DNA from 2 places in the Micromonospora sp. CA-248212 genome. Region 1 is predicted to be linked to the other one. Evidence: riboswitches for the same ligand, from Rfam matches in the RefSeq annotation. Region 1 holds a riboswitch; the other holds the start of a gene.
The links. Region 1 has a riboswitch for cobalamin ahead of ACQP03_RS14155 (ribonucleoside-diphosphate reductase subunit alpha). Riboswitches for the same ligand answer to the same signal wherever they lie in the genome.
Positions count from the first base shown of each region.

Region 2: another riboswitch for cobalamin. It lies ahead of cobN (cobaltochelatase subunit CobN); the one in region 1 lies ahead of ACQP03_RS14155 (ribonucleoside-diphosphate reductase subunit alpha).

Region 1 is NZ_CP192023.1:2,959,456-2,975,044, forward strand. It holds gene ACQP03_RS14135 (GH92 family glycosyl hydrolase) at 1-716, shown strand, start outside; gene ACQP03_RS14140 (histidine phosphatase family protein) at 985-1,581, opposite strand; gene ACQP03_RS14145 (CbtA family protein) at 1,578-2,378, opposite strand; gene ACQP03_RS14150 (CbtB domain-containing protein) at 2,369-2,572, opposite strand; cobalamin riboswitch at 2,608-2,747, opposite strand; cobalamin riboswitch at 2,891-3,104, shown strand; gene ACQP03_RS14155 (ribonucleoside-diphosphate reductase subunit alpha) at 3,299-5,626, shown strand; gene ACQP03_RS14160 (ribonucleotide-diphosphate reductase subunit beta) at 5,677-6,672, shown strand; gene ACQP03_RS14165 (family 43 glycosylhydrolase) at 6,825-8,633, opposite strand; gene ACQP03_RS14170 (FadR/GntR family transcriptional regulator) at 9,041-9,811, opposite strand; gene ACQP03_RS14175 (ABC transporter substrate-binding protein) at 9,963-11,231, shown strand; gene ACQP03_RS14180 (carbohydrate ABC transporter permease) at 11,236-12,216, shown strand; gene ACQP03_RS14185 (carbohydrate ABC transporter permease) at 12,216-13,043, shown strand; gene ACQP03_RS14190 (mandelate racemase/muconate lactonizing enzyme family protein) at 13,045-14,280, shown strand; gene ACQP03_RS14195 (zinc-dependent alcohol dehydrogenase) at 14,418-15,446, shown strand; gene ACQP03_RS14200 (SDR family NAD(P)-dependent oxidoreductase) at 15,443-15,589, shown strand, end outside.
Region 2 is NZ_CP192023.1:3,705,172-3,720,760, forward strand. It holds gene ACQP03_RS17825 (cobyrinate a,c-diamide synthase) at 1-1,003, opposite strand, end outside; gene cobO (cob(I)yrinic acid a,c-diamide adenosyltransferase) at 1,003-1,614, opposite strand; gene ACQP03_RS17835 (VWA domain-containing protein) at 1,787-4,039, opposite strand; gene cobN (cobaltochelatase subunit CobN) at 4,036-7,704, opposite strand; cobalamin riboswitch at 7,999-8,175, opposite strand; gene ACQP03_RS17845 (hypothetical protein) at 8,452-8,787, opposite strand; gene ACQP03_RS17850 (RNA polymerase sigma factor) at 8,913-9,488, shown strand; gene ACQP03_RS17855 (hypothetical protein) at 9,481-10,215, shown strand; gene ACQP03_RS17860 (hypothetical protein) at 10,279-10,785, shown strand; gene helR (RNA polymerase recycling motor ATPase HelR) at 10,912-13,071, shown strand; gene ACQP03_RS17870 (hypothetical protein) at 13,082-13,744, shown strand; gene ACQP03_RS17875 (aldo/keto reductase) at 13,829-14,725, opposite strand; gene ACQP03_RS17880 (MFS transporter) at 14,799-15,589, opposite strand, start outside.

The DNA of each region.
Region 1 (15,589 bases):
CGGTTCCGGACGACGCCACGATCGGTGCGGACGGCGCGCTGAGCGGCCGGCACACCTACGCCCGTGCGGGCGCCTACACGGTGCGCGTCACCGCGTGGGACACGGTGTCCAGCAGCACCGCGAGCTTCACCGTGACCGTCCGGCGGGCCGGGGCGGCCACCACCCTCGCGGTGTCCGGCACGCAGTCGGTCGCCGCTGGGGACGCGGTCACGGTCGTCGGCAGCGGGTTCGCCGCCGGCGAGCGGGTGACGGTGGGCCTCGCGGCCGGCACGACCCGCGAGGTGACGGTCTCGGCGTCCGCGACGGGCACGGTCCGCGCGACCGTCGCGACCTCCGGGGACACGCCACCGGGGCGGTACGCCGTCCGCGCCACCGGCGCGTCCTCCGGTACGCCGGCGACGGCAACCGTGCAGTTGACCGTGGGCTCGACGGACCCGGCCTACCAGCCGCGCCTGTCGTTGCCCACGCCGTCCGCGCCGCGCGGCACGTCGATCACGGTCGACGGCTCCGGCTTCGCGCCGAACGAGGAGATCACGGTCAGCCTCGGCGACGGCCGTCGGGTCGGCACGGTACGCGCGAACGGTGACGGCATCGTCGCCGGCGGGACCGTCGGCGTCCCGGACGCGACGGAGCCCGGGGTCACCAGCGTGACGCTGTCCGGGTCCCGCTCGAAGGCGACGGTGTCCCGACCGTTCACGGTCACCGTCACGAAGTAAGCCGGAAGCACATCAGTCGGGCGGGCCGTTCCTCACGGCCCGCCCGACCTGCGTTCCAGGCCCGCCGGGCGTGTATTCCAGGCCCGCCGGGCCCTGTGTTCCAGGCCCGCCGGGCGTGCGTTCCAGGCCTGCCCGACACCCGTCCGGGCCGCCCGATCTCAGCTCTGAGCCGCCCGATCTCGGCTCCGAGGCGCGGGTCGCGCGACTGCCCGCCGACCTCGCTGCCCCGGATCTGGGGCAGCTCGACAGGAGCCGTGGTAGACCCTCGTCACCCGTTCGCCGGTGCCGGTGCCGCGTCCAGGCGGAACTGCCAGCTCGGGCCGTGGCCGGTGAGTCGGACGATCGCCAGCGGCGCGACGTCGAACTGCCGGTACGTGGCCAGCGGCAGATCCAGGGCGTGCACGAGCGCGACCCGGATCACCAGCGGGTGCGTGACGGCGGTGACCCGTCGGCCGACGTCGCGCTGCGCGTCCAGCCACCGACCGACGCGCTGGCGTACCGCGAGGATCGACTCACCGCCGTGCGGCGCGGCGTCCGGCGTGGACAGCCATTCGCGCAGCGCGTCCGGCCGCGTCGCGGCGATCTCCGCGAGGGACCGGCCCGACCAGTCGCCGTAGTCACAGTCGGCCAGGGCCGCCTCGACGGTGGGCGCGAGCCCGAGAACCTCGGCGGTCTCGACGGCCGCCGCCGCGGGGCTGGACAGGCATGCCACCGCGTCGCCTGCGCGACGGCCCGCAGCGGCGGGGGACAGGGCGAGGGCGGCACGCCGGCCGCCCTCGTCCAGGCTGTCGTTCCCGCCGAACCGGGCCTGCCGCAGGGCGGCGGTGTGACCGTGGGCGACCAGCCGCAGGCTGGTGGCGCTCACCCGGCCAGTCGTGCGTCGGCGACCGCGCGCTGGCGGTGCATCAGGGCGGCGAAGAGCAGGCCTATCCCGGTCCACAGCACCATCTGGGTGCCGAGCGAGGCGAGGCGGAAGCTCCACAGCAGCGTCGCGGGGAAGTCGCCGGGGACCTCCTGGAACGACGGCAGCGCCACATAGGACACGACGGTGACCAGCAGGAAACCGCCGACCGCCGCGCTGGCCCGCAGCCACACGGGCGCGCGCTCACCCACCGACCGGTAGCCGAGCGAACCGGACCAGACCGCGACCAGGCCGAGTACCACCATCAGCAGGTAGGTGACCGTGCGCTGGTTGATGGTGGACGGGTCGCCGACGGCCGGCGGATTCGGCGGGTACTTGAGGAACGGCACGATCACCGTGCCGAGCAGCGCACCGCCGGCCAGCAACAGCCCGGACCGCCCGTCGTCGGCGGTCCGCCGACGACGGGCCAGCAGGACGTACGCGCTGGCCAACAGGCCGCCCATGGCGGCGCCGAACAGGCCGGTGGCCAGGAACAGGCCGCCGCGTTGGCCGTTGCGGCCGATCAGGGCCTCCTCGCCGTGCTGGTGCCCTTCGGCGGCCTCCTCGGCGTGCTGGTGCCCGTCGGCGGCGGCCTCCGCGTGCGTGGCCGCCTCCTCGATGGCGATGGCCGCCTCGACGTGTGGTTCGCCGACGACGTAGGCGAACGTCCCGGCGATCAGGCCGGCCACCAGGCCGGCGAGCAGCCCGCGCAGCAGGACCGTGACGAACGTGGGTGCGGTGCCGGTGTCGCTCAGTGGCACGGGACACCGAGCAGGTGCCGGCCGTCGTGCATCAGCTCGTGCAGGTACATCCCGCTGCGCGAGACCGCCCCCTGATCGAAGGCGACGAGGTAGGCCAGCAGGGCGAGCACGGCGACGGTGGCCAGGACCGTCCACAGGAGACGGGTCGGGACAGCGGGGTGCGACAGCGGCTGGCTGGACGTGGAGCTGGACATGCGTGAACGAACCTCCTCGGGGATGACGCGTCCCCATCGCAAGGCTGCGGACGACCGAGCGTCCTGGCTCGCGCCCCCCGGGCTGGGGGCCGCTCACAGTGGCGCGACCGCGCCGGATTCTCACCGGCTTCCCTCGCGTCGCCGCAGATAGTGGGTCGACCGTATCGGTGCCGGTTCGCCTCGGTCAAGCCGATGGCGACGGTCGGGGCGGCACCGCCTCGTCGGCCGGCTCCGAGCCGATCGACGAGGGTCGTCATCGGCGACCGCGACACGCCGAACCCGACATGTGGGGTGTGACAAACGTGCTCGCCCCTATATATGGTGTCGACCGCAGCTGGTTCGTCCACTCCTGGTGAGTGGTCGAGGCAAGAGGGAACCCGGTGCAAGTCCGGGACTGTCCCGCAGCGGTGAGTGGGAACGACCGCCGTCATCAGCACTGGGCCAACGGCCTGGGAAGCGACGGCCAGTAGGTGACCGGGCAGGCCCGGTCGCGCCCGCGAGTCCGAAGACCTGCCAGCGCGCCGCGTACCCGACCCTCGGGTGCGCGGCGGTCCGAGGCCGCGCGGAACGGCTGACGCCACCTCGCCCACGCCCGCGCTGGCCTGGCGTCGACGGCGTCCGTCTCCCCGCGTCCGAGGGCCCTTGAGGTCTCGAACTCCCGAGGAGTGAGTGGTGACAGTCACCCAGGTGGTCCCGGTCAGCGGCGAGGCCGCGCGGCGGACCCCGATGCAGGTGCGCAAGCGCGACGGCGGCACCGAGGCCGTGGACGTGAACAAGATCGTCCGGGCGGTCGAGCGGTGGGCCGACGACCTGACCGAGGTCGACCCGATGCGGGTGGCCACCCGCACGATCAGCGGCCTCTACGACGGCGCGACCACCGCCGAGCTGGACCGGCTGTCCATCCAGACGGCGGCCGAGATGATCGGTACGGAGCCGCAGTACTCGCGCCTGGCCGCGCGGCTGTTGGCCGGCTACGTCGACAAGGAGGTGCGGCGCCAGGGCATCACCTCGTTCAGCGCGGCGATCCGGGCCGGCCACGCCGAGGGTCTGATCGGTGACGAGACCGCCGCGTTCGTCGCCGCGCACGCGGAGACGTTCGACGACGCTGTCGACCCCGACGGCGACCGCCGCTTCGAGTACTTCGGCCTGCGCACCGTCTACGACCGGTACCTGCTGCGTCACCCCACCACCCGGCTGGTGCTGGAGACGCCGCAGTACTGGCTGCTGCGGGTGGCCTGCGGCCTGTCCCGTACGCCGGACGAGGCGGTCGACTTCTACCGGCTGATGTCCAGCCTCGCCTATCTGCCCAGCTCGCCGACTCTGTTCAACTCCGGCACCCGACACACCCAGATGTCCTCGTGCTATCTCGTGGACTCGCCGCGCGACGAGTTGGACTCGATCTACGCGCGCTACGCCCAGGTCGCGAACCTGTCCAAGTTCGCCGGTGGCATCGGCATCGCGTTCTCCCGGGTCCGGTCCCGTGGCGCGCTGATCCGGGGCACGAACGGGCAGTCCAACGGCATCGTGCCGTGGCTGCGCACACTGGACGCGAGCGTCGCGGCGGTCAACCAGGGCGGGCGGCGCAAGGGCGCGGCCTGCGTCTACCTGGAGCCGTGGCACCCGGACATCGAGGAGTTCCTCCAGCTCCGGGACAACACGGGCGAGGACGCCCGGCGTACGCACAACCTCAACCTGGCCAACTGGGTCCCGGACGAGTTCATGCGCCGGGTCGAGGCCGACGAGATGTGGTCGCTGTTCGACCCCGACGAGGTGCCCGAACTGCCCGATCTGTGGGGCGAGCGGTTCGACGCCGCGTACCGGGCCGCCGAGGCGGAGGGCCGCTACGTGCGGCAGCTGCCGGCCCGCGAACTGTACGGGAAGATGATGCGGACCCTGGCCCAGACCGGCAACGGCTGGATGACCTTCAAGGACGCGGCCAACCGGCTGTGCAACCAGACGGCCGAGCCGGGCAACGTGGTGCACCTCTCCAACCTCTGCACCGAGATCATCGAGGTGTCCAGCGACGACGAGACCGCAGTCTGCAACCTCGGCTCGGTGAACGTCGCCGCCCACCTGACCGATGAGGGCATCGACTGGGAACGGCTGCGCGCCACGGTGCGTACGGCGGTGACGTTCCTCGACCGGGTCATCGACATCAACTACTACCCGACCCCGCAGGCGGCGGCGAGCAACCCCCGTTGGCGGCCGGTCGGGCTCGGGCTGATGGGGCTGCAGGACGTGTTCTTCGCGCTGCGGCTGCCGTTTGACGCACCGGCCGCGCGGGAGCTGTCCACCCGGATCAGCGAGGAGCTGTACCTGACCGCGCTGGAGACCTCCGCCGACCTGGCCCGCGACTTCGGCGCCCACCCGGCGTTCGCGCAGACCCGGGCCGCGCGGGGGCGCCTGCAACCGGACCTGTGGGGTGTCGAGGGTACGCAGGCCGCACGCTGGACCGCGCTGCGTCAGCGGGTGCGGGAGTACGGGCTGCGCAACTCGCTGCTGGTGGCGGTCGCGCCCACCGCGACGATCGCCTCGATCGCCGGCTGCTACGAGTGCGTCGAGCCGCAGGTGTCCAACCTGTTCAAGCGCGAGACGCTGTCGGGGGAGTTCCTCCAGGTCAACACGGCTCTCGTACGCGAGTTGAAGGCCCGCGGTCTGTGGACCGAGCAGATCCGGTCGGCGATCAAGCGGGCCGAGGGCTCGGTGCAGTCCGTCATGGAGCTGCCGGCCGACGTGCGGGAGCTGTTCCGTACCGCGTGGGAGCTGCCGCAGCGGGCGCTGATCGACCTGGCCGCCGCCCGCGCGCCCTTCATCGACCAGTCCCAGTCGCTGAACCTGTTCCTGGCCTCGCCCACCATCGGCAAGCTCTCCTCGATGTACCTGTACGCCTGGAAGACCGGTCTGAAGACCACCTACTACCTGCGGTCCCGGCCGGCCACCCGGATCCAGCAGGCCACCGTCAGCGCGGTGCCGCCCGTCCTCCCCGTCGCGGTCGACGCCGAGGCGCTGGCCTGCTCGCTGGAGAACCCCGAGTCGTGCGAGGCGTGCCAGTGACCGTCGCCGACACCACCACGGACAGCACCACCGACGCGAGGACCACGCACATGCTGCTCGACCCCGGGATGGACCTGACTCTCCGTCCGATGCGCTACCCGCACTTCTTTGACCGGTTCCGGGACGCCATCCGCAACACGTGGACGGTCGAGGAGGTCGACCTGCACGCCGACCTCGCCGACCTGGACCGTCTGTCGCCGGCCGAGCGGCACCTGGTCAGCCGCCTCGTCGCGTTCTTCGCCACCGGCGACACGATCGTCGCCAACAACCTCGTGCTCAACCTGTACCAGCACGTCAACAGCCCCGAAGGTCGGCTCTACCTGTCGCGGCAGCTGTTCGAGGAGGCCGTGCACGTCCAGTTCTACCTGAACCTGCTCGACACGTACGTGCCCGACGAGACCGAGCGGTTCGCAGCCTTCGCCGCCATCGAGAACATCCCGTCGATCCGTCGCAAGGCCGAGTTCTGCTTCCGCTGGATCGACTCCCTGCACGACCTGCGGGAGCTGCGTACCCGCGAGGACCGGCGGACCTTCCTGCTCAACCTGATCTGTTTCGCCGCGTGCATCGAGGGGTTGTTCTTCTACGGCGCGTTCGCGTACGTCTACTTCCTGCGCTCCCGTGGCCTGCTGCACGGGCTGGCGTCGGGGACCAACTGGGTGTTCCGCGACGAGTCCATGCACATGGCGTTCGCGTTCGACGTCGTCGACACCGTACGCGCCGAGGAGCCCGATCTGTTCGACGACGACCTGGCCGACCAGGTCCGCCGGATGCTCACCGAGGCGGTCGAGTGCGAGGTCCAGTTCGCCGAGGACCTGGTGGGCCAGGGGGTGCCCGGCCTCACCCTGGCGGACATGCGCCAGTACCTGCAGCACGTCGCCGACCGCCGGCTCGCCCAGCTCGGGATCGCGCCGCACTACGGGTCGGCCAACCCGTTCGCCTTCATGGAGTTGCAGGACGTGCAGGAGCTGTCCAACTTCTTCGAGCGGCGGGTGTCGGCGTACCAGGTCGGGGTGACCGGCACGGTCGCCTTCGACGACGACTTCTAGAACCCCCACCCCACCCCCGGCCCCGCCCCGTCGATCATGAAGTTGTTGCTCCCTATCGGCGTGTCGGGGGCATTGACTTCATGATCAACGTCGGCGGCGGACGGGTGTGGGGATGGGGTGGGGGTGTTTTTGGGGGTGGGAACCCGGGGGAGTTAGGCGGGGGTGCAGGTGGGGGTGGTGGTCGGAGGGCTGGTTGAGGTGGTGGAGCTGAGGTAGCCGGCGGTGGTCGAGGTTCCGGGCGCGAGCTGGCCGTTGTAGGCGGCGTTCGCGACGGTCACCTGGCTACCCGACTGGGTGAGGGTGCCGTTCCAGACCTGGGAGACCGTCTGCCCGCTGGCGAGCGTCCAGGTGACCCGCCAGCCGTTGAGCGCCGACGATCCGGAGTTGGTGACTGTCAGCCGTCCCTCGAACCCGCCCTGCCAGGTGTTCACCACGGCGTTGGTGACCGCGCAGGACGTCCCGGCCGGGCTCGTCGGCGTGGGAGTGGTCGTGGGCGTCGGGATGGGCGTGGGCGTCGGGTCCGCGGTCGGACTCGGCGTCGGGGTGGGCGTCGGAGTGGGCGTGGTGCCGTTGGCCTGGAACTGCCACCAGTTGAGGTTGAACAGGGTGCCGCTGCCGCCCGTGAACCGCAGGTACAGGTCCTGGGTGCCGGTGGCGCCGGAGACCGGGCAGGAGACGGTCTGCCACGTCTGCCACGCACCGGTGCCGGGTACCGCGCAGCTGCCCACCCGGGTGCCGGTGGGGCTACCGAGGCGCAGTTCGATGGTGCCGCCGGACGTCGCCGAGGCGACCCGCGCGGAGAAGGACGTCGCGCCCGTACCGAAGCCGACGCCCTTGACCTTGATGTAGTCCCCGTTCTCGATCCACCCGACGTTCATCCCGCCCTCGCTGGCCGGCTCGGTCTCGATGCCGGAACCCCAGGCGATGGTCTCGGCCTCCTGCCGCACGTACGGGTTCAGCGTGCCGATCTGCGGCGCGCCCGTCGTGGTCATGTTGATCGTCGGGATGGTGCCGTTGGTGTTGTACGTGAACTTCTCCACGGCCACCGAACGGGTGTAACCGCCACCGCCCGGCAGCGCCCCGTTGTGGTAGAAGAAGTACGAGCCGCCGTTGAAGTCGATGACTCCCGGGTGGTTGGTGAAGCTCGCGCCCTGGCGGGGCATGACCGTGCCGCGATAGGTCCACGGGCCGGTCGGGCCGGTGGCGGTCGAATATCCGATGAACTCGGAGCAGCACTCCGCCGCGAACACGTTGTAGTAGGTGCCGTTGCGCTTGTAGACCCAGGGGCCCTCCTCGTAGAGGGTGGGCCGGCTCGCGTTGCCGCTGCGGGCGCCGAACCCGGCGGTGGTGAGCGGGATCTTGGTGGCGCTGCCGCTGTAGGAGATCATGTCGGCGTTCAGCCGGACGTACCACAGGTTCGGGTTGCCCCAGTACAGGTACGCCTGACCGTCGTCGTCGATGAAGACCGTGGGGTCGATCTCACCGTTGCCCACCAGGGGGCGGCCGATGGCGTCCCGGAACGGCCCGGTGGGGCTGTCGGCGACCGCGACGCCGATGGCCATCGAGTTGGTCGCTCGGGCGGTGACCGGCACGTACCAGTAGAACTTGCCGTTGCGGGCGACGACCTGGCCGGCCCACGCGTTGGCGCTCGCCCAGCTGAAGGTGGCGAGGCTCAGTGGCGAGCCGTGGTCGGTCCAGTTGACCATGTCGGCGGACGACCACACCCGCCAGTCCTTCATGGTGAAGTACGAGGAGCCGTCCTCGTCGTGGCCGGTGTAGAGGTAGACGCGTCCGTTGTGGACCAGGGGCGCCGGGTCGGCGGTGTAGATGTGCTGGACGATGGGGTTGTCCGCGCGGGCGGCCGTGGCCGGCATCAGCGTCGAGACGAGTAGCAGGCTCGTGAGCCAGGCGAGACCGCGCCGGAGCCGGGTCGTGGTCCGTGGTGGCGGTGTGGGGTGCATCGGTACCTCCAGGGTGGGTCACGACGGGCGGGCGGCCCGCCGCGTGCGCTGGCGGCGTGTCGCGGGTGTCGTCGCGGGTCGCTCGGGTGGGGCGGCGGCGGTGCCGCGAGCACGGCAGGAGGGGATCGGGTGTCCACCCTGGCTCCCGCGTGCGGCGGCCCGCCGTACGTCGACGGCGGTGGTCAACGCCCCTGAGGGGAGGCCCGGTCACCCACCAGCGGGCGTTGGTCATGCACTACTCCATCGACCTCGGTGGATCGAGTGGAGCGGTGAAGCGTGCCCTTCGCCTCTGCGGCCCGAGGGTAGTCTGTTATCGCTAACATTCTCAAGCGATGGATGGACCTGGATTTCGCTCCGGCCTCACGGACGGGGCGGCGTGGGGCTCGCACCAGGGGTCGGTGGAGCGGTCAGCGCTGCAACCGGGTGGGGCTCCCCGGTCCGCTGCGGCGCACCAGCCACGCCTCCGTGATGTGCGTGAACATCGCCTGCGCGGCGCCGTCCGGGTCGTGGGCGGCGATGCGCTCGTAGATGCGCCGGTGCCCCTGGTTCGACGCCACGCACATGGCCCGCTCGGGCTGACCCATGTACCGGGCGGTGTTGACGACCTGACTCTCCAGGGACCGGACGACACCCCGGGCGATGCGGTTTCCGGACGCCTGCATGACCGTGTCGTGGAAGGCGCGGTCGTGCTCCTGGTAGGTGACGTGGTCGTCGACCAGCTCGTCCATGCGGTCCACCAGGGCGCGTAGCCGGTCGATCGCCGCCTCGTCGGCGAGGCGGGCCGCCACGTTGGCCATGTCGGACTCCAGCACCCGGCGGGTGACCACCAGGTCGTCCAGGATCGCCAGGGTGTCGTCCTCGGCGATGGTCGCCGCGAGGACGAGTTCGTCGAGCATGTCCCACGACGAGGGTGGGGTGACGAGCGTTCCGCTGCCCTGGCGGACCTGCACGAGCCCCTTCTCCTGCAGGATCTTCACCGCTTCCCGGATGACGGTGCGGCTCACCGAGAAGGTCTCGCAGAGCACCGGCTCGGGGGGCAGTGGCGTGCCCGAGGGGTGTGCTCCCTGGACGATGCGGGTCACCAACTCGGCCGTGATCGCCTGGGCCAGATTCGTCGGGCGACGCGTCCAGTTCGGTGTCGCCGTGCCGTTGACGGCCGACTGGTTCGATGTCGTCACGTTCACCTCCGCGTGGCCGCGGGAGCGGGCCCACAAGTCCGCCCCAGTGTACGGGCAACCGTTGACGTCAGACGTCATACGAGTTACGTTCTCGTCAATCTTGCATCGACGGCCGGCGTCTCGGCCACTCCCCATATGAAGGTGAGCAACGATGAAGCAACGAGCAGTGTGGTCCGCGGTCCTCGTTGCAGGGCTGGCCCTGACAGGCTGTGGAAGCGCGACAGGTTCGGGTTCATCGTCCGAAGGCTCGGACAAGAAGCTGGTCGTCTGGGACTGGAAGTCCGGCGAGGCCAGCTCCGCCCAGTACGTGGAGAAGGCCAAGGCCGACTTCGCCAAGAAGCACAAGGACGTCAAGGTCGAGTTCGTCGCCCAGCCGTTCGAGGAGTACTACACGCTGTTGGGCGCGGCCCTCCAGTCGGGCAAGGGGCCGGACGTCATCCTGTTCAACGGTGGCGGCCAGATCCGCGACCGGGTGGCCTCGCTCCAGCCGCTCGACGAGTACGTCGGCGAGGACCGGCAGCGGCTGGCCGGCTGGGAGGCGTTCGCGAAGGACGGCAAGACGTACGCCTCTCCGGTGACGCTGCAGGGCCACCCGATCTACTACAACAAGACGCTCTACGAGAAGGCCGGTCTCGACCCGGCGAAGCCCGCCACGACCTGGCAGGAGTTCGTCGCCAACTGCGGTGTCATCACCAAGCAGACCGGCGCCAAGTGCTTCTCCGTCGGCAACAAGGAGGGCTACGGCATCCAGTTCTTCCTGTCGGCCATGGCATCGGGCGTGCTGACCCCGCAGGAATACGACAACTGGATCGCCGGCAAGCGCGACTGGAAGTCGCCGAACGTCAAGCGGCTCTTCGAGCTGTGGAAGGAGACCGGCACCGCCAAGCTGAACAACGACGGCGCGAACTCCACCGCCCTGTTCAACGACGCGTTCGCCGTGTTCCAGTCCGGCAAGGCCGCCCACATGATCGGCCTCATGTCCGACATCGGGCACTGGAAGGACTTCAACGAGTTCATCACGCCGGAGAAGCTGGGCGTGATGATGGCCCCGACGGTGACCAGCGGCGTGACCCCCAGCCTGCCGTACGACGGCGGCATCGGGTACGCGGTCGCCAAGTGGACCAAGGACCCGAAGGTGGCCGCCGACCTGGTGCGCTCGCTGAGCTCCACCGAGGCGCTGAAGGCGTTCTACGCCAACGCCGGCGCGATCACCGCGGACACGACGATCGACGTGTCGGCGAGTGGGCCGGCCGTCACCACGATCGTCTCCGCGCTCAAGACCGGCAAGCCGGCGGTGCACGTGGCGCTCTCCTCGAAGTCGCTCGACCTGATGGGCCGCCTCTCGCAGCAGTTGCTCAGCGGCTCGATCAGCGTGGACGAGGTCGTGAAGCAGATGGCCGCCTCGGACACGGCGGGCTGATCTCGTGACGATCGGCAAGTCGCTCCCGTCGGTCCGCTCGGCTTCGGCCGGGCGGGCCGGCGGGGTCCCGCCCTCCGCACCGCCGCCTCGCGACCGCGCCGTCTCGCGGCGCGCCGCCGGCGGCCGACGCGCCGAGCAACTGGCGCCCTTCGTGCTGGTCGCCCCGGCCGTCCTGATCCTCGTGCTGCTGCGGCTGTACCCGCTCGCGCTCGGTGTCAACTTCTCCTTCACCGGCGACGGCGACCGCGACGGGGCGATGGTCGGCTTCGACAACTACGTCCACCTGCTCCAGGATCCGCTGTTCCAGCAGGCGCTGCGCAACGTGGGACTGCTGGTCCTGCTCCTGCCGGTGGCGGTGGCCATTCCGGGTCTACTCGCCACGTTCATCTACCTGCGCGTGCCGGGGCACCGGTTCTACCGCAGCGTCTACTTCTTCCCGGCCGTGCTGTCCCCGGTCATCGTCGGCGCGATCTTCAATCTGCTGCTCTCGTTTGACGGTCCTGTCAACGTTGTCCTGTCCACGGTGGGCATCGGGCCGGTGGACTGGCTCGGTGATCCGGACGTCGCCATGTTCGCGGTCGTCGGTGTGCACGTGTGGGCGACCTTCGGAATGGCCCTGGTCGTCTTCCTCGCGGGCTTCGCGACCCTGGACGCGGCCCTGCTGGACGCCGCCCGGGTGGACGGCGCGTCCCTGGCCCAGGTGATCTGGCACGTGATCATTCCCAGCCTGACCCGCACCATCCAGTTCGTCTTCGTGACCACGATGATCGGGATGCTGACGTCCATGTTCGGCCTGCTCTACGTCATGACCAGTGGCGGTCCGGAGGGCTCGACCTACCTGCCGGAGTACTACATCTGGATCCAGCAGGGTCGGATGAACCGACCGGCCCTCGCGTCGGCCGCGTCCACCGTTCTGTTCGTCATCATGCTCGTCGTCGGGCTGCTCCAGCTCAAGCTGCTCCGACGCGCGGGGAGGGAGGACTGATGTCCCGCGTCCGACTGGGCAGATGGTTGCTCGTGATCCCGATGGGGCTCCTCGCGGTCGCGACGATCTACCCCCTCCTGTTCACGGCGAACGTCGCCATGAAGACCCGCCGGGAGTACATCCTCGACCGCTTCGGTCTGGCGGACTCCCTGCACTTCGAGAACATCACCAAGGCGTGGACCAGCGTCGGCATGGGCCGGTACACCGCCAACTCGATCCTCGTGGTGGGTTGCGCGGTGTTCCTGCTGCTGCTGTTCGGGTCGATGGCCGGCTTCGCGCTGAGCCAACTGCGCTTCCGGGGCTCGACGGCGCTGTTCATCGGCTGCCTCGCGGCGCTCTTCATCCCCTTCCAGGTGATCATGGTGCCGCTGGCCCGGGTGATGGCCGACAGCGGCCTGGTCGACACGTACCCGGGACTGATCCTGGCGTACGTCGCGCAGTTCCTGCCCTTCACGGTCTTCCTGATGACCAGCTACTACCGCACCATCCCGGCGGAGATCGTCGACGCGGCCCGGATCGACGGCAACACCGTGTACGGCGTCTACCGGCGGATCATGCTGCCGCTGGGCGCTCCGGCGCTGCTGTCCGTGGGCATCCTCAACACGCTGTTCTGCTGGAACGACGTGCTCATCTCGCTGCTGCTGATGCCGTCGGCCGACCACCGGACCCTCATGGTCGGGGTGACCTCGCTGCGGGGGCAGTACTCCGAGGACATTCCCACCTTCGCCTCCGGGGTGCTCATCGCCGCGATCCCGGTCCTGGCGGTCTACCTGTTCCTTCAGCGCCAGATCGCCGACGGCGTCGCCGCTGGTTCCACGAAAGGCTGACATGCGCATCACCGGGTATCGAACCCTGACGACGGTCCAGGAGTGGGGCCGACCCGTCGGCGACGCCAACGGCGTGTTCCCCGACGGCGTGACGACACTGCCGATCACCATCGTCGAGACCGACGAGGGGATCGACGGCATCGGCCTCGGGCCGCACGTGGAGATCGACAAGATCTTCCCGGCCATCGAAGGGGAAGATCCCCGCGCGGTGTCCACCCTGTACGACCGGATGCTGCGGCAGACGTTCAAGGCCGGGCACGCCGGCCTGGTGTTCGGGACGATCGGCGCGCTGGACACCGCCCTGTGGGATATCAAGGCGAAGATCGCCGGTGAGCCGCTCTGGCGCCTGCTCGGCGGGCGGGACCGGCGGGTTCCCGCGTACGCCTCCGGTCTCGACATCGGGCTGACCGACGACGAACTGGTCGCGGAGTACGAGGTCTATGCCGGGTACGGCCTGCGGGCCGCCAAGCTCAAGGGCGGTCTCGACATCGAGCGGGACCGGCACCGGCTCGGCCTGGTCCGGGAGGTGCTGACCGAGGCCGGTCACGGCCGACGGCCGGGCCTGATGCTCGACGTCAACGAGGCGTGGTCGCGCAAGCAGGCCGTGCGCCACGTGGCCGAGTTGGAACGTACCCTCGATCTGATCTGGATCGAGGAGCCGGTCCGCCGCTGGGACGCCGAGGGCCTGGCCGCCGTGGGGCGGGGCGTACGGGCCTCGATCGCCACCGGTGAGAACCTCACCGGGCTGGAGCAGTACCGGCCGCTGATCGCGGCGGGCGCGGTCGACATCGTGCAGACGGCCGCGGTCTGGGGGGTCACCCACTTCCTGCGGGTGGCGGCGCTGGCGCACGCCAACGACCTACCGGTCAGCCCCATCGGCAACATCCCCGTCGGTCTCCTGCACGCCGCGACCTCGGTGCCCAACCACCTGGTCAGCGAGTTGCAGGATCTCCGACCACCGACGGGTATCGGCCTCGACCTGCACGTCGAGGACGGCGCGTTCGTCCTGGGTGAGACACCCGGCCTCGGGGTACGGGTGGACGAGGCGGCGATCGCGGCCGCCGGACACCGTCCGGGGACTCCGACCGCCGACAGCCCGAACGTCCGTCCGGAGCGAGCCGGCAAGCGGCTGCTCGCCGTGGCCGAGCACCCGGTCGCCGCCGTGCCGGCCGGGGTCGAGGCCCTGCTCGTCGACGCGGTCACGTCCCCGAACGACGTGGCGCCGCTGCGGCACTGAGCCGGCACGGACCGTATCCGCACTGGACCGCAATTGGTCGGATGATTACCGTGTCCGTGGCGCCGACACCGCGGACGCGGCTCCGGCCGCCCTGTCACCCGCACCGTACGTACCAACCACGTCGAGACGGAGCAGCAGTGAAGGCAGTTGTCTACAAGGGAGCACGGGACCTCGGGATCGAGGACCGCGCACCGGAACCGCCGGGCCCCGGCCAGGTACGGATCGCGGTGGCGTACACCGGGATCTGCGGTACGGACCTGCACATCTTCCACGGCGACATGGACGCCCGGGTCGGCGCGTCGGCGGTCCTGGGACACGAGATGTCGGGGCGCGTCGCCGCGGTCGGCGACGGCGTGGCCGATCTGCGGGTCGGGCAGCCCGTCACCGTGATGCCCACGCGCGCCTGCGGGCAGTGCCCGGCGTGCCGTCGTGGCCACTCGCACATCTGTCACGCGATGGACTTCCTCGGCATCGACTCGCCCGGCGCGATGCAGTCGTCCTGGACGGTGCCGGCCGACCTGGTGCTGCCGCTCCCCGACGACCTGCCGTTGGACCGCGCGGCGCTCGTCGAGCCCGTCGCCGTGGCGGTGCACGACGTCGGCCGGGCACAGGTGGCGTCCGGCGAGCACGTGGTCGTCGTCGGCGGGGGCCCGGTGGGCGTCCTCATCGCCGCCGTCGCCCGTGAGCGGGGGGCCCAGGTCCTGCTCGTCGAACCGGACGGTTTCCGGCGCGGAGTCGCGTCGGGCATCGGCATCGAGGCCGTCGACCCGGGGCCGACCGACGTGGTGGCGCTGGTCAACGAACGGACCGGCGGCGCGGGCGCGGACGTCGCGTTCGAGGTGTCCGGTTCGGCCGCCGGCGTCGGCACGGCGGTGGACGTGCTGACCACCCGGGGCCGGCTGGTGATGGTGGCGATCCACCCGCAGCCACGTCCGGTGAACCTGCACCGCTTCTTCTGGCGGGAACTGGAGTTGCTGGGCGCGCGGCTGTACCGGCGCGAGGATGTCGTCGAGGCGATCCGGCTGGTGGCGGCGGGCGTCATCCCGGCCCAGGAGCTGATCTCCCGGGTGCTCCCGGTGGCCGGCGTCACGGACGCGTTCACGGCCCTGGAGTCCGGCGGAGGTGTCATGAAGGTGCTGCTCGACTGGCGGGAGGAGGAGCGATGAGCGTCCTGTTCGACCTGACCGGACGGACCGCCCTGGTAACCGGGGCCCGGCGGGGGATCGGCCTGGCGATGGCCGAGGCCCTGGCGTTGGCCGGCGCGGACATCATCGGGGTGTCGGCGCAGTTGGAGCCGGAGGGCAGTGAG
Region 2 (15,589 bases), 750 kb from region 1:
AGTCGGCCAGCTCGGCGCGGAGCGTGCCGTTGCCCGCGAGGGCCTCGGCGTACGCCTCGGGGAAGCCGCCGCCGATGACCACCGCCCGGGTGCCGCTGGGCAGCGCCGGGTCGCGCAGCGGGTCGACGGTGACGATGTCCGCGCCGGCAGCCGTGAGGAGTTCGGCGGTCTCGGCGTACGAGAAGGTGAAGGCCGGACCACCGGCGAGCGCGACCCGTGGCCGCCCGACGCCGGCCGGCCCGCCGACGGCCTGGACCGGGTCCCAGGCCGGGGCGGTCAGCGGCCCGGCGCTGCGGGCCAGGTCGAGGACGGCGTCGAGGTCGACGGTGGCCTCGACCAGTTCGGCGAGCGCGGTGACGATGGCGAGCGATTCGGGGGCCCGTTCGGCGACCGGTACCAGCCCGAGGTGCCGGGCCGGCGCGGCGACCTCGGCGGCGCGGGTGACGGCCCCGAGCACCGGTACGCCCACCTCGGCGAGGGCGTCGCGCAGCAGCGTCTCGTGCCGGGGCGAGCCGACCCGGTTGAGGATCACGCCGCCGATCCGCACGGCGGGGTCGAACGCGGCCATGCCGAGGGTCAGCGCCGCGGCGGAGCGGCCCTGCGCGGTGGTGTCCAGCACCAGCAGCACGGGCGCGTCGACGAGCCGGGCGACGTGTGCCGTGGAGGCGAAGTCGCGCCGGCCCACCGCGCCGTCGTGCAGGCCCATGACGCCCTCCACCACGGCGATGTCGGCGGGCGTGGGGACGCTCGCGCCGTGCCGCAGCAGGCCGGCGATCCGCTCGGCCCCGACCAGGAACGGGTCGAGGTTGCGACCGGGCCGGCCGGCGGCGAGGGCGTGGTAGCCGGGGTCGATGTAGTCCGGGCCGACCTTGTGCGGGCTGACCGTGAGGCCGCGTCGACGCAGCGCGGCGAGCAGCCCGGTGGCGACCGTCGTCTTGCCGTGGCCGCTGGCCGGCGCGGCGACCACCACCCGGGGCAGCGACAACGGTTCGGCGGGGGCGATCACCACTCGATGCCCTTCTGACCCTTCTGACCGGCGTCCATCGGGTGCTTGACCTTGGTCAGCTCGGCGACCAGGTCGGCGGCGGCGACCAGGCGCGGGTCGGCGTCGCGACCGGTGATGACGACGTGCTGGAAGCCGGGCCGGTCGGCGAGGGTGGCGACCACCTCGTCGACGTCCACCCAGCCCCACTTCATCGGGTAGGTGAACTCGTCCAGCACGTACAGCCCGTAACGCTCGGCGGCCAGGTCCCGCTGGATCTGCCGCCACCCCTCCAGGGCGTCGGCGGCGTGGTCGGCCTCGCCGCCGCGCTGGATCCAGGACCAGCCCTCACCCATCTTGTGCCAGGCGACCGGCGCGCCCTGGCCGGTACGCTCGTGCACCTCGCCGAGCGCCCGGAAGGCGTTCTCCTCCCCGACCCGCCACTTGGCGCTCTTGACGAACTGGAAGACTCCGATCGGCAGGCCGGCCGTCCAGGCCCGCAGCGCCAGCCCGAAGGCGGCCGTCGACTTCCCCTTCATCTGTCCGGTGTGGACAACGAGCAGCGGCCGATTCCGCCGCTGCCGCGTCGTCAACCCGTCCGCGGGCACGTGACTCGGCTGTCCCTGCGGCATCAGAGTTCCCCCCTCATCGTCAAGCCCCGCGCGCCCTCCGCGCCCCGCGCGCCTTCCGCACCCCGCGCGCCTTCCGCACCCCGCGCGCCTTCCGCACCCCGCGCGCCTTCCGCACCCCGCGCGCCTTCCGCGATCTTGCAGTTTCTGTTGCTCATATGCGTATCTCGTCCTCTTATGTGGCGACAGAAACTGCAAGATCGCGGGGGGCGGGGTGGGTCAGGGCGTGCAGGGGGTGCAGGGGGGCGTTGAGTTGGGTGGCCAGGCGGCGGGCCAGGTGCAGGCGGATCGGGCCGGATTCGCAGTCGACGACCACGCAGGGGGCACCCGTCGCCGCGAGGATTGCCGCCGCTCCTGCCGCCCGGTCGAGCGGGCGGGTTCCGGCGGTGGCGCGGCCGTCGGTGACCACCAGGACCAGGGGGCGGCGCTTCGGGTCGCGCAGGCGCTCCACCCGCAGCAGTTCCGCGGCGGCCAGCAGACCCTCGGCCAGTGGTGTCCGCCCGCCGGTGGGCAACTCGGCCAGACGGGTCGAGGCGGCCAGCACCGACGAGGTCGCCGGCAGCACGGTGCGCGCGCCGGCTCCCCGGAAGGCGATCACCGCGACCTTGTCCCGCCGCTGGTACGCGTCGGTGAGCAGGGCGAGCACCGCGTCCTTCACGGTGACCATCCGCTGCCGGGCGCCCATCGAACCGCTGGCGTCCACCACGAACAGCACCAGGTTGCCCTCGCGCCCCTCCCGGACCGCCTCGCGGACGTCGTCCGGACGCAGGCGCAGCGGGCCCGCCAGTCGCCCCCGAGTCGCCTGGTGGGGTGCGGCGGCGCGGATGGTGGCCGGCAGGTGCAGCGCGCCGACCCCACCGTTCGGCACCCGGGCCCCGGTGGTGCGGCCCCTCCCGGTCCGGGCCCGCGACCGCCGGCCCGGCACCCCGTCACCGACGCCGGGCGCGGTCAGCAGCCGGGCTCGCAGACCACCCCGGGGTACGGCCACCCGTCCGCCCTCGCGCTCCCGGTCGTTCCCGGTGGCGCTGGGCTCACCCTCCTCGGCCCGCCGACGGCGACCGCCCCGACCGTTCACCCCCGAGAAGTCCCCGTCCGCGCCGACGTCGGCGGCGTGCGGCTCCGGGCCGTCGGCCCTCCCGGAGTCGCCGTCGCCGGAATCGTGCCCGCCGCTGCCCGACTCCCCACCGTCCACGTCGGTGGGACCGCGGGCGTTGTCGTCGGAGCCACGACCGTCGGGGCCGTTCCCATCGTGACGATGTTCCCCGGTGTCGCCGTCCACGCCGGAGGAGCCGCCCAGGTCGCCGGCACTGCCGCCGGGGCCGCCCCCACCGCCACCATCGGGACCGTCGGGGCGCGGGCCGGCGGAGCCGCCGTCGTCCGGGCGGCCGTCGTCGTCCGGGTCGTCGGGGTGGTTGTCCTGGGCCCGTTGCAGCGCCTCGTCGAGGCGCTTCTCGTCCAGCCCCGGCGTGTCGAACGGGTCGCGGCGACGGCGGTGCGGCAGGGCGAGTCGGGCCGCCACCCGCACGTCGTCGCTGGTGACCCGGTCCCGGTCGTGCCAGGCGGCGTGGGCGAGGGCGGTACGCGCGGTGACGATGTCGGCGCGCATCCCGTCCACGTCGAACGCCGCGCACACCTCGGCGATCTGCCGCAGCGCGGCGTCCGGCAGGCGTACCCCGGGAAGCCGGCGGCGGGCGGCGGCCACCTGGGCGGCGATCTCGGCGTCGGCGTCGGCCCAGCGGGCGGCGAACCCGGCCGGGTCGGCGTCGGCGGCGAGCCGCCGGCGGACGACCTCCACCCGGATCTCCGGGTCCCGGCTGGCGTTCACCTCCACGGTCAGCCCGAACCGGTCGAGCAGCTGCGGGCGCAGCTCCCCCTCCTCCGGGTTCATGGTGCCGACCAGCAGGAACCGGGCCGCGTGGCTGACCGAGACGCCCTCGCGCTCGACGTGGCTGCGGCCCATCGCCGCCGCGTCCAGCAGCAGGTCGACGAGGTGGTCGTGCAGCAGGTTGACCTCGTCCACGTAGAGCACGCCCCGGTGGGCGGCGGCGAGCAGGCCCGGTTCGAAGGCGCGTACGCCCTCGCCGAGGGCCTTCTCCAGGTCCAGCGACCCGACCACCCGGTCCTCGGCCGCTCCGACGGGCAGTTCGACGAGGCGCGCCGGCCCGGTCTCGACGGCCGCCCCGACCGGGTGCGGCCCGTCCGGGCAGCCCGGGTCGGGTTCGGCCGGATCACACCCGAAGCGGCAGCCGGCGACCCGGCGCACCGGGGGCAGCAGCGCGGCGAGGGCGCGTACGGCGGTGGACTTGGCGGTGCCCTTCTCGCCCCGCACGAGGACCCCACCGATCGCCGGGGACACGGCGTTGAGCAGCAACGCCAGCCGCATGTCGGCCATGCCGAGCACGGCGCTGAACGGGTAGGTCGTGGTCATGCCCGGTCCTCCAGGTCGCCCTCGCTGGCCAGGTAGGTGTCGCGCAGGCGGTCCAGGGTGGCCGGCTCGGGCTTGGCCCACAGCCCCCGGTCGGCGGCCTCCAATAGCCGCTCGGTGATGCCGCGTAGCGCCCACGGGTTGGACTTCTCCAGGAACTCGCGGGTGGTGTCGTCGAACAGGTACGCGGCGGCCAGGTGCTCGTACATCCAGTCGTCCACCACACCGGCGGTGGCGTCGTAGCCGAACAGGTAGTCCACGGTGGCGGCCAGCTCGAACGCGCCCTTGTAGCCGTGCCGGCGCATCGCGGCGATCCACTTCGGGTTGACCACCCGGGCCCGGAACACCCGCCGGGTCTCCTCGCCCAGCGTGCGGGTCCGCACGTCGTGCGGCATCGCCGAGTCGCCCACGTACGCGGCCGGGGACGTGCCGGTGAGGTGGCGGACCATCGCCACCATCCCGCCGTGATACTGGAAGTAGTCGTCGGAGTCGACGATGTCGTGCTCGCGGGTGTCCTGGTTCTTCACCGCGACCGCGATCCGCGCGAAGGAGCGTTCCATGTCGGCGCGCGCCTCCCGCCCGTCCAGGCCCCGGCCGTACGCGTAGCCACCCCACACCGCGTACACCTCGGCCAGGTCGGCGTCGCTGCGCCAGGTCCGGGCGTCGATCAGCGGCAACAGGCCCGCGCCGTACGCCCCGGGTTTGGAGCCGAAGATCCGGGCGGTGGCCCGCCGCTCGTCACCGTGCTCGGCGAGGTCGGCGGCCACGTGGGCGCGCAGGTAGTTCTCCTCGGCCGGCTCGTTCAGGGCGGCGACCTGCCGGACGGCGTCGTCGAGCAGCGCCACCACGTGCGGGAACGCGTCGCGGAAGAACCCGGAGATCCGTACGGTGACGTCGACGCGGGGCCGACCCAGCTCGGCGGTCGGCACCACCTCGACGCCGGTGACCCGCCGGGACCGCTCGTCCCACACCGGCCGGCAGCCGATAAGCGCGAGCACCTCGGCGATGTCGTCGCCCTGCGTCCGCATGGCGCTGGTGCCCCACACGGTCAACCCCACCGAGCGGGGGTACGCGCCGGTGTCGGCGAGGTGCCGGGCCAGCAGCGAGTCGGCCAGGGCCACGCCGACGTCCCAGGCGTTGCGGCTGGGGATGGCCTTCGGGTCGACGGAGTAGAAGTTCCGGCCGGTGGGCAACACGTTGACCAGGCCCCGGGTGGGTGAGCCGGACGGGCCGGGCGGCACGAACCGGCCGTCGAGCGCACCGAGGGTGTTGGTCAGCTCGTCGGTGGTGCGAACCAGCCGGGGCACCAACTCGGTGGCGGCGAAGCGCAGCACCTCGGCGGCGTCCGGGATCGGCTGGCCGGTCACCTCGGCGACGACCGCCTCGGCCGTGTCGGCGGTCCAGCCCAGGGTCTCCATGCCGACGACCAGCCGCCGGGCGAGGGTTTCGATCAGGTCGATGGCATCGGCGGCGGTGCCGGCCGGCCCGTCCACCGCGTCGGTCAACGCGGCCGGCAGGGCGATCCGCTGGCCCGGCGTGGCAAGCAGTTCCTGTTCGTCGAGGCCGTACGCGGTGGCGAGGGCCTGCCGCAGGCCGGGCAGGGCCTGGACGCCACCCCAGATCTGCGGGGCGCGCAGCACCGCGAGGACCAGGTTGACCCGCGGCTCGCCGGTGGGCGCGTCGGCGAGGATGTGCAGGCCGTCGCGGATCTGCACGTCCTTGACCTCGCACAGGTAGCCGTCGAGGTGCAGCACGAAGTCGTCGAAGTCGTCCGCGTCGGGCATCGCCTCGGTGTGCAGGTCGTGGTGCAGCTCGGAGGCGCGGACCAGGTCCCAGATCTGCGCCCGCACGGTCGGCACCTTCGCCGGGTCGAGCGCCTGCACGGTGGCGTACTCGTCCAGCAGTTGCTCCAGTTTGGCCAGGTCGCCGTAGGTCTCGGCGCGGGCCATCGGCGGCACCAGGTGGTCGATGACCACGGCGTGCGCCCGCCGCTTGGCCTGGGTGCCCTCGCCTGGGTCGTTGACGATGAACGGGTACACCAGCGGCAGGTCCGCGAGGACCGCGTCGGGCGCGCAGCCGGCGGCCAGGCCGAGGCCCTTGCCGGGCAGCCACTCCAGGGTGCCGTGCTTGCCCAGGTGCACCACGGCGTCCGCGCCGAAGCCGCCGTCGGAGACCGGCGCGGCGAGCCAGCGGTACGCGGCCAGGTAGTGGTGGCTCGGCGGCAGGTCCGGGTCGTGGTAGATGGCGATCGGGTTCTCCCCGAAACCACGCGGCGGCTGGATCAGCAGCGCCACGTTGCCGAAGCGCAGCCCGGCCAGCACGACGTCCCCGCCGTCGGTGTACAGCTCGCCGGGCGGCTCGCCCCAGTGTTGCCGCATCCGCTCGCGCAGCTCGACCGGGACCGCCTCGAACCAGCGCCGGTACGTCTGCCCCGGTATCCGCGCCTCGGCGGCGGCCAACTGCTCCGGGGTGAGCCACTCCACGTCGTGCCCGCCGGCGGCGATCAGCGCGTGGATCAGCGCGTCACCGTCCGTGGGCGGCGGCGTGCCGCCGAGGTCGTAGCCCGCCTCGGCGAGCGCGGCGAACAGCCGGACCGCCGAGGCCGGGGTGTCCAGCCCGACGGCGTTGCCGACCCGCGAGTGCTTGGTGGGGTACGAGCTGAGCACCACGGCGATCCGCTTGTCGGCGTTCGGCACGTACCGCAGCCGGGCGTGCCGCACCGCGATCCCGGCGACGCGGGCGGCCCGCTCGGGGTCGGCGGCGTACACCGAGAGACCGTCGGCGTCGACCTGCTTGAACGAGAACGGCACCGTGACGATCCGGCCGTCGAACTCGGGGATGGCCACCTGCATCGCCGCGTCCAACGGGGACAGTCCGGCGTCGCTGGCGGCCCACTGCTCGCGCGTGCTGGTGAGGCAGAGCGCCTGGATGACCGGCACGTCCAGGGCGGCGAGCGCGCCGACGTCCCAGGCGTCCTCGTCGCCGCCGGAGGAGGCGTCGGCGGCGACCGCGCCGCCGGCCGCGAGGACGGTGACCAGCAGCGCGTCGCAGCGGGCGAAGAGCCCGAGGGGGCCGGCGCCGGCCGTCAGCCCGCGCAGCGAGCCGCAGAAGATCGGCAGGGGGTTGCCGCCGGCCGCGCGGACCGCCTCGGCCAGCACGTCGACGAACACGGTGTTGCCGGCCAGGGCGTGCGCCCGGTAGAAGACGATTCCGATGGTGGGCCGACCCGGTTCGGTGGGGTGCTCGCCGTGCACGCCGTACGCCGGGGTCGGCGCGGGCGGTGCGAACCCCTCCCCGGTGAGCAGGACCGTGTCGGAGAGGAACCGGGCCAACTCCCCCAGGTTGTCCGGGCCACCCTCGACCAGGTACGCGAGGGCCTGGGCGACCACCCCGGACGGCACCGTGGAGACCGCCATCAGCTCCGCGTCGGGCAGCGCCTCGCCGCCAAGGACGACCGTCGGCACGCCGCTGGCGAGCACGGCGGCGAGGCCGTCCGGCCACGCCTGCCGACCGCCGAGTAGGCGTACGACGGCGAGGTCGACCCCGTCGAGCAGGGCGGGCACCTCGTCGGCCGCCACCCGGGCAGGGTTGGCGAGCCGGTAGTCGGCGTCGCTGGCGCGGGCGGCCAGCAGGTCGGTGTCGGCGGTGGAGAGCAGCAGAATGCGCACGGCAGGCTCCGGACGGTAACGTCGGCGCGCTCGCGGAAGCGGTTCGGCGACGACGTGCGGGTGGGCGCGGGGTTCAGCGGGCACCGCGACCCGGACCGCTCACCGGCACGGGGCCGGCGGCGACGGGTGGCGTGGCGCGGAACTCAGCGGGAAACGACGCCCAAGCGAGCGGATGCCGGCGCGGTTGTGCGGCCGGGTCGGGGCGCGGCGGTGCGACCGCCGCTCGGGGTACGACGGTGCTCGTGGGTGCGCAAGACGCCATGCGTCATCGGGTCCTCCTCGGGTGTCCACGCCCTGGGGTACGTCCCGACGGCCGAAGTATCCTGGCTTCCGGATCGACGCTCTCCCCCGGCCTTCCAACCGCAGACACACGGCCGTGACTCGCGAGGGGGGATCACTCCCCGGTGACAGTGGCGGGACCGCGTCGGATTCGCACCGACTTCCTTCACTGCCGTCAGGCCGCGAATGCTGCCACACCCTCGCGCCGCCGGTCAACGCGGACCCCGGTGCCGCCCGGTCACGAGCACCACATTGACCTGCGAAGATATCGGGGCGAGTCACTCACCCGACGATGCTCATCGAGCGCAGCGCCAGCCCTTTCGGTCGACATTGACGGCACGCCCCACCACGTGAACGCTGGCGCCACGATCGGCGGCGGTGAGCTGATCCTTCCACCCGTCCTCACGCTCATCCAGCGATCACTCGCGCAGGCGAAACCCGCTTGAGCCCGGTTACGGCCTGACCGGCTCAGCGGGCGTGGCGTTCCGGGTGGGCCCGATTCCACACCCGCATCCGCTCCGGGTAGCCGGTGCGGGCCGCCTCGTACAGCGGCACCGCGTGTTTGCGGGCGATGTCGCCCGCTGCCCGGGGTGTGCCGGTGCGGCGACGGATCCACTCACCGTCGTAGGCGATCGCGACCACGGTGGTGTCGGTGGCGGTCGTCTCCGGTTCCAGGTAGAACTCCACCCCTCGCCGGCTGGCGACGAACGCCTCCAGCGCGGCGAGGTCGTCCCGGGTGGCCTCACGGTCCAGCTTCGTCGGGGTCGCCTCGCCGCCGCGAGACCGCCGGTTGAACCAGCCCATGCCCAGCCCCTCTCCTTCGACGCCACTCCCAGTTCAGCACCGATTCCTGGCAATAGGCTGCACGGCGGGTGGGAGGAATCTGACTCCGCTGGGGCGGAACCCGACGGGCGCGGGCGGTGTCATCAGTGCGAGTCCGACCGGAGGTTCCCCTGGACGACGACGTGCTCGTCACCCGCGCCCGAGCCGGTGACCTGGAGGCGTACGACCTCCTGGTCGCCCGGCACACCGCGTCCGCGTACCGGACGGCGGTGCTGCTCGGCGCGGGTTCGGACTCCGAGGACGTCGTCCAGGAGGCGTTCGTGAAGGGCTACCGCAAGCTGTCCCGCTACCGGGGAGAGTCGTCCTTCCGCTCCTGGTTGCTCGCGATCGTCGCCAACGAGACCCGCAACCTGCACCGGTCCCGCACGCGCCGGGAGGGCCTGGTCCTGCGGGCGGCGGCGAACCCCCCGCCCGAGGTCGCCGAGGATGACGCCGTTGACGCCGTCCTGGCCGGCGAGCGGCGGGCCGCGCTGGTGGCGGCCCTGCGGCAACTGCCGGTACGCGACCGCGAGGTGATCGTCTGCCGGTTCTTCCTCGATCTCGGCGAGCAGGAGACGGGCGTCATGCTGGGCTGGCCCCGGGGAACGGTGAAGTCGCGTACCTCACGGGCACTGGCGAAGCTGCGCGCCCTGCTCGCCGACGAGGAGGTGCGTCATGGATGACCTCACCCGGGACGGCCTGGAAGCGGAGCTGCGTGACCTGGGCGTCTGGTTGGACACGCCCGTCACGCCGGACGTGACCGCACGGGTGCGCGACCGGCTCGTCGGGGACGTACGCGGGCGACGTCGGTGGCGCTCCCTGGCCGCGGCGGCGCTCGTTGCCCTGCTGGTCGCGGCGCTGCCGCCGACGCGTGCGGCCGTCGCCGACGCGGTCGGCGAGGTGCTGCGCTTCGCCGGCGTCGGCATCGTCACGTCGTCCACGCCGTCGCCGCCCGAGGACGAGCCGTCGCCCCTGCCGTCGCTGCGGATGGTGGGGCTCGACGAGGCGCGGCGGGCGGTGCGCTTCCCGATCCGGGTGCCGGCCGCGCTCGGGCCGCCGGAGCGGGTGTCGGTCGCCGACCCCGACGGCACCGGCGCGTACCGGGTCGCGACGCTGCTGTACGAGGGCGGCGGGGTGCGTCTCGACGCGTTCGACGGTCGTCTCGACCTGACCTTCCACAAGCGGACCAGCCGGCCGGGTGCGGAGTGGACGCAGGTCGACGGTGACTTCGCCGTCTGGGTCGACGGTCCGCACGTGCTGTCCTACGTCGACCGGTCGGGGCAGATCCGCCGGGAGACCGCACGACTCGCCGCGTCGACCCTGATCTGGGAGCAGGCCGGCGTGACCTACCGGCTGGAGGGCGCGCGCAGCATGGCCGAGGCGCTCGAGATCGCCGGCTCGCTCCCCTAGGAACCCGCCCGGCCCGACCGGTGTCTCTCTGGTACGGGACACGTCCTTGTGGGAGGGAGCAAGATGATCACTTGGGGCAGGTTTCTGCTGGGGTCGGTTCTGGTGCTGGCGGGCTGCGGCACGGCCGGTGACGGGCCGGCGACGACTGCCGGCGGTCCAACCACTGCGGCGGTCGGCTGCGCGTCGCGGGTCGAGACGGGGTCGCTGCCCGACTGGGCGGACGAGGGGTTCCACGGGGACACCCGCATGCCGCACGTCTTCGGCGCACGGGGTGAGATCGTGGCGGTGCTGTTCGGCCACCCGCTGGCGCAGGTCCGACCGGACGCGTCGAGCAACAAGATCCTCTGGGTGGCCCGGCCCGCCACGGCCTCGCCGCCCCCGGGCGCCTCGACCAGCCTGAAGATCATCGCCACGTTGGACGGCACCGACACGCGAGTGACCCACGAGGTCGCCGGCGGGCCGGCGCCGTCGATCATCGACATGCCGCGAGCGGGGTGCTGGCATCTCGACCTGAGCTGGGGCGGGCGCGCCGACACGATGGATCTCGTCTACGCCGAGCGGAAGCCGTGACGACGGGGAAGAACCCCTCCCGCCATATCCAACATATACCGCATGGGGGGACTTGCGACAAGGCCCCCGCTGTGCCGCAGAATGGCCCGTCCAAGGCCATGACCTGCGCAAACGGGAGCCATGAAGATGAACGTGTCGTCGGCGGCGGCCAGTGTGTTCGACCTCCCCGAGAACCTCGCCGCCAAGGCCGACCCGGCGCTCGTCGCCCGGGACGAGCAGCACTTCGCCGTGATCGCGGCGAGCCTTCAGCGGTCGATCGCCGACCTGTCCGACCGCCTGGACGCCGAGCGCCGGGCACCGGCGGGCAAGGGTCGGCAGGCGGTCGTCCGGGACGAGGAGGTCCGGCGGCTGACCGCCCGCCTGCGCGCGCTGCGCCGTTTCGGTCTGGATCTGTGTCTCGGTCGCATGGTCCACGCGGACGACCCCGAGCCCGTCTATATCGGACGGTTCGGCCTCAGCGACGGCGATGGCCGCCGGCTGCTGCTCGACTGGCGTTCACCGGCCGCCGCGCCGTTCTTCGGAGCGACCCACGCCAACCCGATGGGCCTCGCGAGCCGACGCCGGTATCGCTGGACCCTCGGCCGGATCAGCGACTACTGGGACGAGGTGTTCACCCCGGACGGGTTCGAGGGGCACGCCGCGCTGGACGACCAGTCGGCGTTCATCGCCAGCCTCGGCGGCAACCGCTCGGCCCGGATGCGCGACGTGCTCGGCACCATCCAGGCCGACCAGGACGCCATCATCCGGGCCGGATCACGCGGCGCGCTCGTCGTCGACGGCGGTCCGGGCACGGGCAAGACCGTCGTCGCCCTGCACCGCACCGCGTACCTGCTCTACTCCGACCCGCGCCTGCGGCAGGGGCGCGGCGGGGTGCTGTTCGTCGGGCCGCACCAGCCCTACCTGGCGTACGTCGCCGACGTCCTGCCCAGCCTCGGCGAGGAGGACGTGCAGACCTGCACCCTGCGGGACCTCGTACCGCAGGGCGCCTCGGCCGCCGCCGAGAGCGACCCGGAGGTGGACCGCCTCAAGTCCTCGCTCGACCTGGTACGGGCGATCGACGCGGCCGTCCGCTTCTACGAGGAGCCGCCGACGACGGCGCTGACCGTCGCGGCCGGCGACACCGACATCCGGCTGAGCGCCGACGACTGGGCCCAGGCGTTCGAGGCGCCCGGACCGGGCACCCCGCACAACGAGGCCCGCGACGAGATCTGGGACGAACTGCTGAGCATCCTGCTCGGCAGGTACGACGGCGACGAACCCGAGGACCTCGTCCGCGCGTCGCTGCGGCGCGACGCGGAACTCCGTACCACGGTCAACCGCGCCTGGCCGCTGCTCGACGCGGCCGACATCGTCGCGGACCTGTGGTCGGTACCCGCCTATCTGCGCAGGTGCGCCCCCTGGCTCGGTCCCGACGACGTCCGCCGGCTCCAGCGCGCCGACGCCCGCACGTGGACGGTGTCCGACCTGCCGCTGCTGGACGCGGCACGACAGCGGCTCGGCGATGCGGAGGCGTCAGGGCGTACCCGCCGCCGCGACGCCACGATCGCCGCCGAACGGGAACGCATGGCGACGGTGGTCGACGAGCTGATCGAGGCGCACGCCTACGACGACGGCGAGGGCGTGCTGTCGAGCCTGCGCCAACTGGACCTGCAGGACGCGCTTGTCGACGAGGCCGTGCTGCCGGGCGTCGCCGCGGATCTGCTGGCCGGCCCGTTCGCGCACATCGTGGTGGACGAGGCGCAGGAGCTGACCGACGCGCAGTGGCAGATGCTGCTGTCGCGGTGCCCGTCGCGCAGCTTCACGATCGTCGGGGACCGGGCCCAGGCCCGGCACGGATTCACCGGGTCGTGGCGGGAACGGCTCGCCCGCGTCGGGCTCAACGAGGTGACCCTGACCTCGTTGACCGTCAACTACCGGACGCCCCGGGAGGTCATGGCGCAGGCCGAACCGGTCATCCGGGCCGTACTCCCGGACGCGAACGTGCCGACCTCGATCCGCGGCAACGGGATCCCCGTCACCCACGGATCGGTGCGCGACCGGGACGCGATCGTCGACGGCTGGCTCGCCGAGCACGCCGAGGGAATCGCCTGCGTCATCGGCGACCCCACGTTCCGGCCGGCGACGAGTCGCGTCCGGTCGCTGAGTCCGGAACTGTCCAAGGGGCTGGAGTTCGACCTGGTCGTCCTCGTCGATCCGGAGGCGTTCGGTGAGGGCGTCCAGGGGGCGGTCGACAGGTACGTCGCGATGACGCGCGCGACCCAGCGGCTCGTCGTGCTCACCGATTAGGCTGCCGGACGTGCCAAACGACGTGCGGGAGGCGGCGGCGCACAACAACGCGCAATGGTGCGACGTGGTGTGCGCCAGCCACGGCCTGGTCGGCCGGATCGACGCCGACGCGTGGTCGGTGCCCCGCCGCTCCCCGCCCTGGTATCCGGACGCGGTCACCCTGCGCCCCGGCGTCGACCCCGAGGCGCTGCTCGCGCGGATCGACGCCGGGGCCGGCGCGTCGGTGAAGGACAGCTTCGCCGACCTCGACCTCGCGGCGTACGGGTTCCGGGTCCTCTTCGACGCGCAGTGGATCCACCGCCCGCCCACCGAGCCGCCGACCGGCGTGCCGCTCGACCGGGTCACCACGGCGCGAGGGCTCGCGGAGTGGGCGAGCGCGCACGGCGGCGGGGAGCTGTTCCGCCCGGCGCTGCTGGCCGACCCGGGCATCCGGGTGCTGGCCCGGCACGACGGGCGGGGCGCTGTCGTGGGCGGGGCGGTGGTCAGCGGCGACGATCCGTCGGGCGTCTCCAACCTGTTCAGCACCAGCGACGATCCGGACGAGATCTGGCTGGCGATCTCCGCCACCCTGCCCGACGTACCCCTGGTCGGCTACGAGTCCGCGCCCGACCTGCCCCCGGCCCGCCGAGCCGGCTTCCACCCCGCGGGCCTCCTGCGCATCTGGCTCCGTTGATCATGAAGTTATTGCCACGACACGCCGACATCGATGGCAACAACTTCATGATCAACGCCGGCGGGACGGGGGTGGGGGACGGCGTCAGCCCAGGCGGGTCAGGTCCTCCGGGGTCAGGTGGAGGGCGGCGGCGGCGATGTTCTCCTCGAGGTGCAGCGGGTCGCTGGTGCCGGGGATGGCGAGGACGTGCGGGCCCTGGTGCAGGGTCCAGGCCAGGCGTACCTGCGAAGGGGTGACGCCGTGGTCGCGGGCGACCGCCTCGACGGCCGCGCCCGGCGCGGCGGTCGCTCCCGCCTCCCGGGACGTTCCGGCCAGCGCGAAGAACGGCACGTAGGCGACTCCCCGCTCGCCGCAGGTCCGGACGAAGGCGTCCTGTTCACGGTAGGCGTCCACGCCGTAGTTGTTCTGCACGCAGACCACCGGCGCGATGCCGGCCACCTCATCCAGCTGCTCGGGCCGGACGTTGGACAGCCCGAGGTGCCGGATCAGCCCGGCGTCGCGCAGCTCGGCCAGGGCGCCGAACCGCTCGGCCAGCGGCACCGCCCCCGGCCCCCGGCCGAGCCGTAGGTTCACCACGTCGAGCTGGTCGCGGCCGAGACGACGCAGGTTCTCCTCGACCTGCGCGCGCAACTGCGCGGGGGTGAACGCCTCGGTGAACCCGTCCACCGGGTCGTAGCCGAAGCCGACCTTGGTGGCGATCACCAGATCCTCGGGGTACGGGGCGAGGGCCGCCCGGATCAGCTCGGTGGCGTACCGGGCGGGACCGGTGCCCACCCGCAGGGTTCCGCCGGGCGAGACGTAGAACGCGGCCGTGTCGAGGTGGTTGACGCCCAGCTCGACAGCGCGGCGCAGCAGCGCGATCGCGCGATCGAGGTCGGGGTTCGCGGTGATCCGCATCGAGCCGAAGCCCATCCGGCGCACCGTGCGGTCGCCCAGGGTCCAGGTGCCCGCCGCGGCGGCGGTGATCTCGTCGATTGGCATCGGGCGACCGTAGCCAGCACGGGCGCGCGGCGCACTCGGCCACGCGCCCGATACCGGCACGCCCTGATCCGGGCTAGTTTTGTTGTGCTGCCGACGACTGCTCCCGGTCGGCGGCGCGCGGCGGACGCAGCGCCGGCACCAGCGCCAACGTCGGCAGGAGCAGCAACGGCACCACCAGCAGCGCCCGCAGGACGCCGACGTGGTCGCCGAGCAGCCCCAGCAGCGGCGGGCCACCCAGGAAGGCCGTGTAGCCGATCACGGCGACGACGCTGACCCGTACCGCCGCGTGCGCCTCCTCGTCGGCCGCCGCGCTCATGCCGACGGGGAAGCCGAGTGACGCGCCGATCCCCCACAGCGCGACACCGACGATGGCCACCGGTCCCGAGCCGGCCAACACGGCCAACGTCGCGCCGGCGGCGGCGAGCAGGACGGTGCCGGTGAGGACCGGCACCCGCCCCCAACGGTCCAGCGCGACCGTGCCGGCGGTGCGACCGAGGGTCATGCCGACGACGAACACGCCGAAGACCGCCGCGCCGGCCGCCTCGCTCAGGTCCCGGCCGTCCACGAACGCGACCGCCAGCCAGTCGTTGGCGCTGCCCTCGGTGAAGGCCGCCACCAGCACGAACAGCCCGATCAGCAGGGTGCGCGGCTCGCGCCAGGCGGCGAGCTGGGCCCGCCGACGACCGGCCGGGGTGGTGTCCGTCGGCCCGTTGGCCGCGTCCACGGCGGGCTGGGGCAGGTACGCCCGGGACGCGAAGACGGTGCCGACCAGGACCACCACGGCCACCACGGCGAGGTGCGCGCCCACCGGCACGTCCAGGCGGGCCGCGCCGGCGCCGACGCCCGCGCCGGCCACCGACCCGA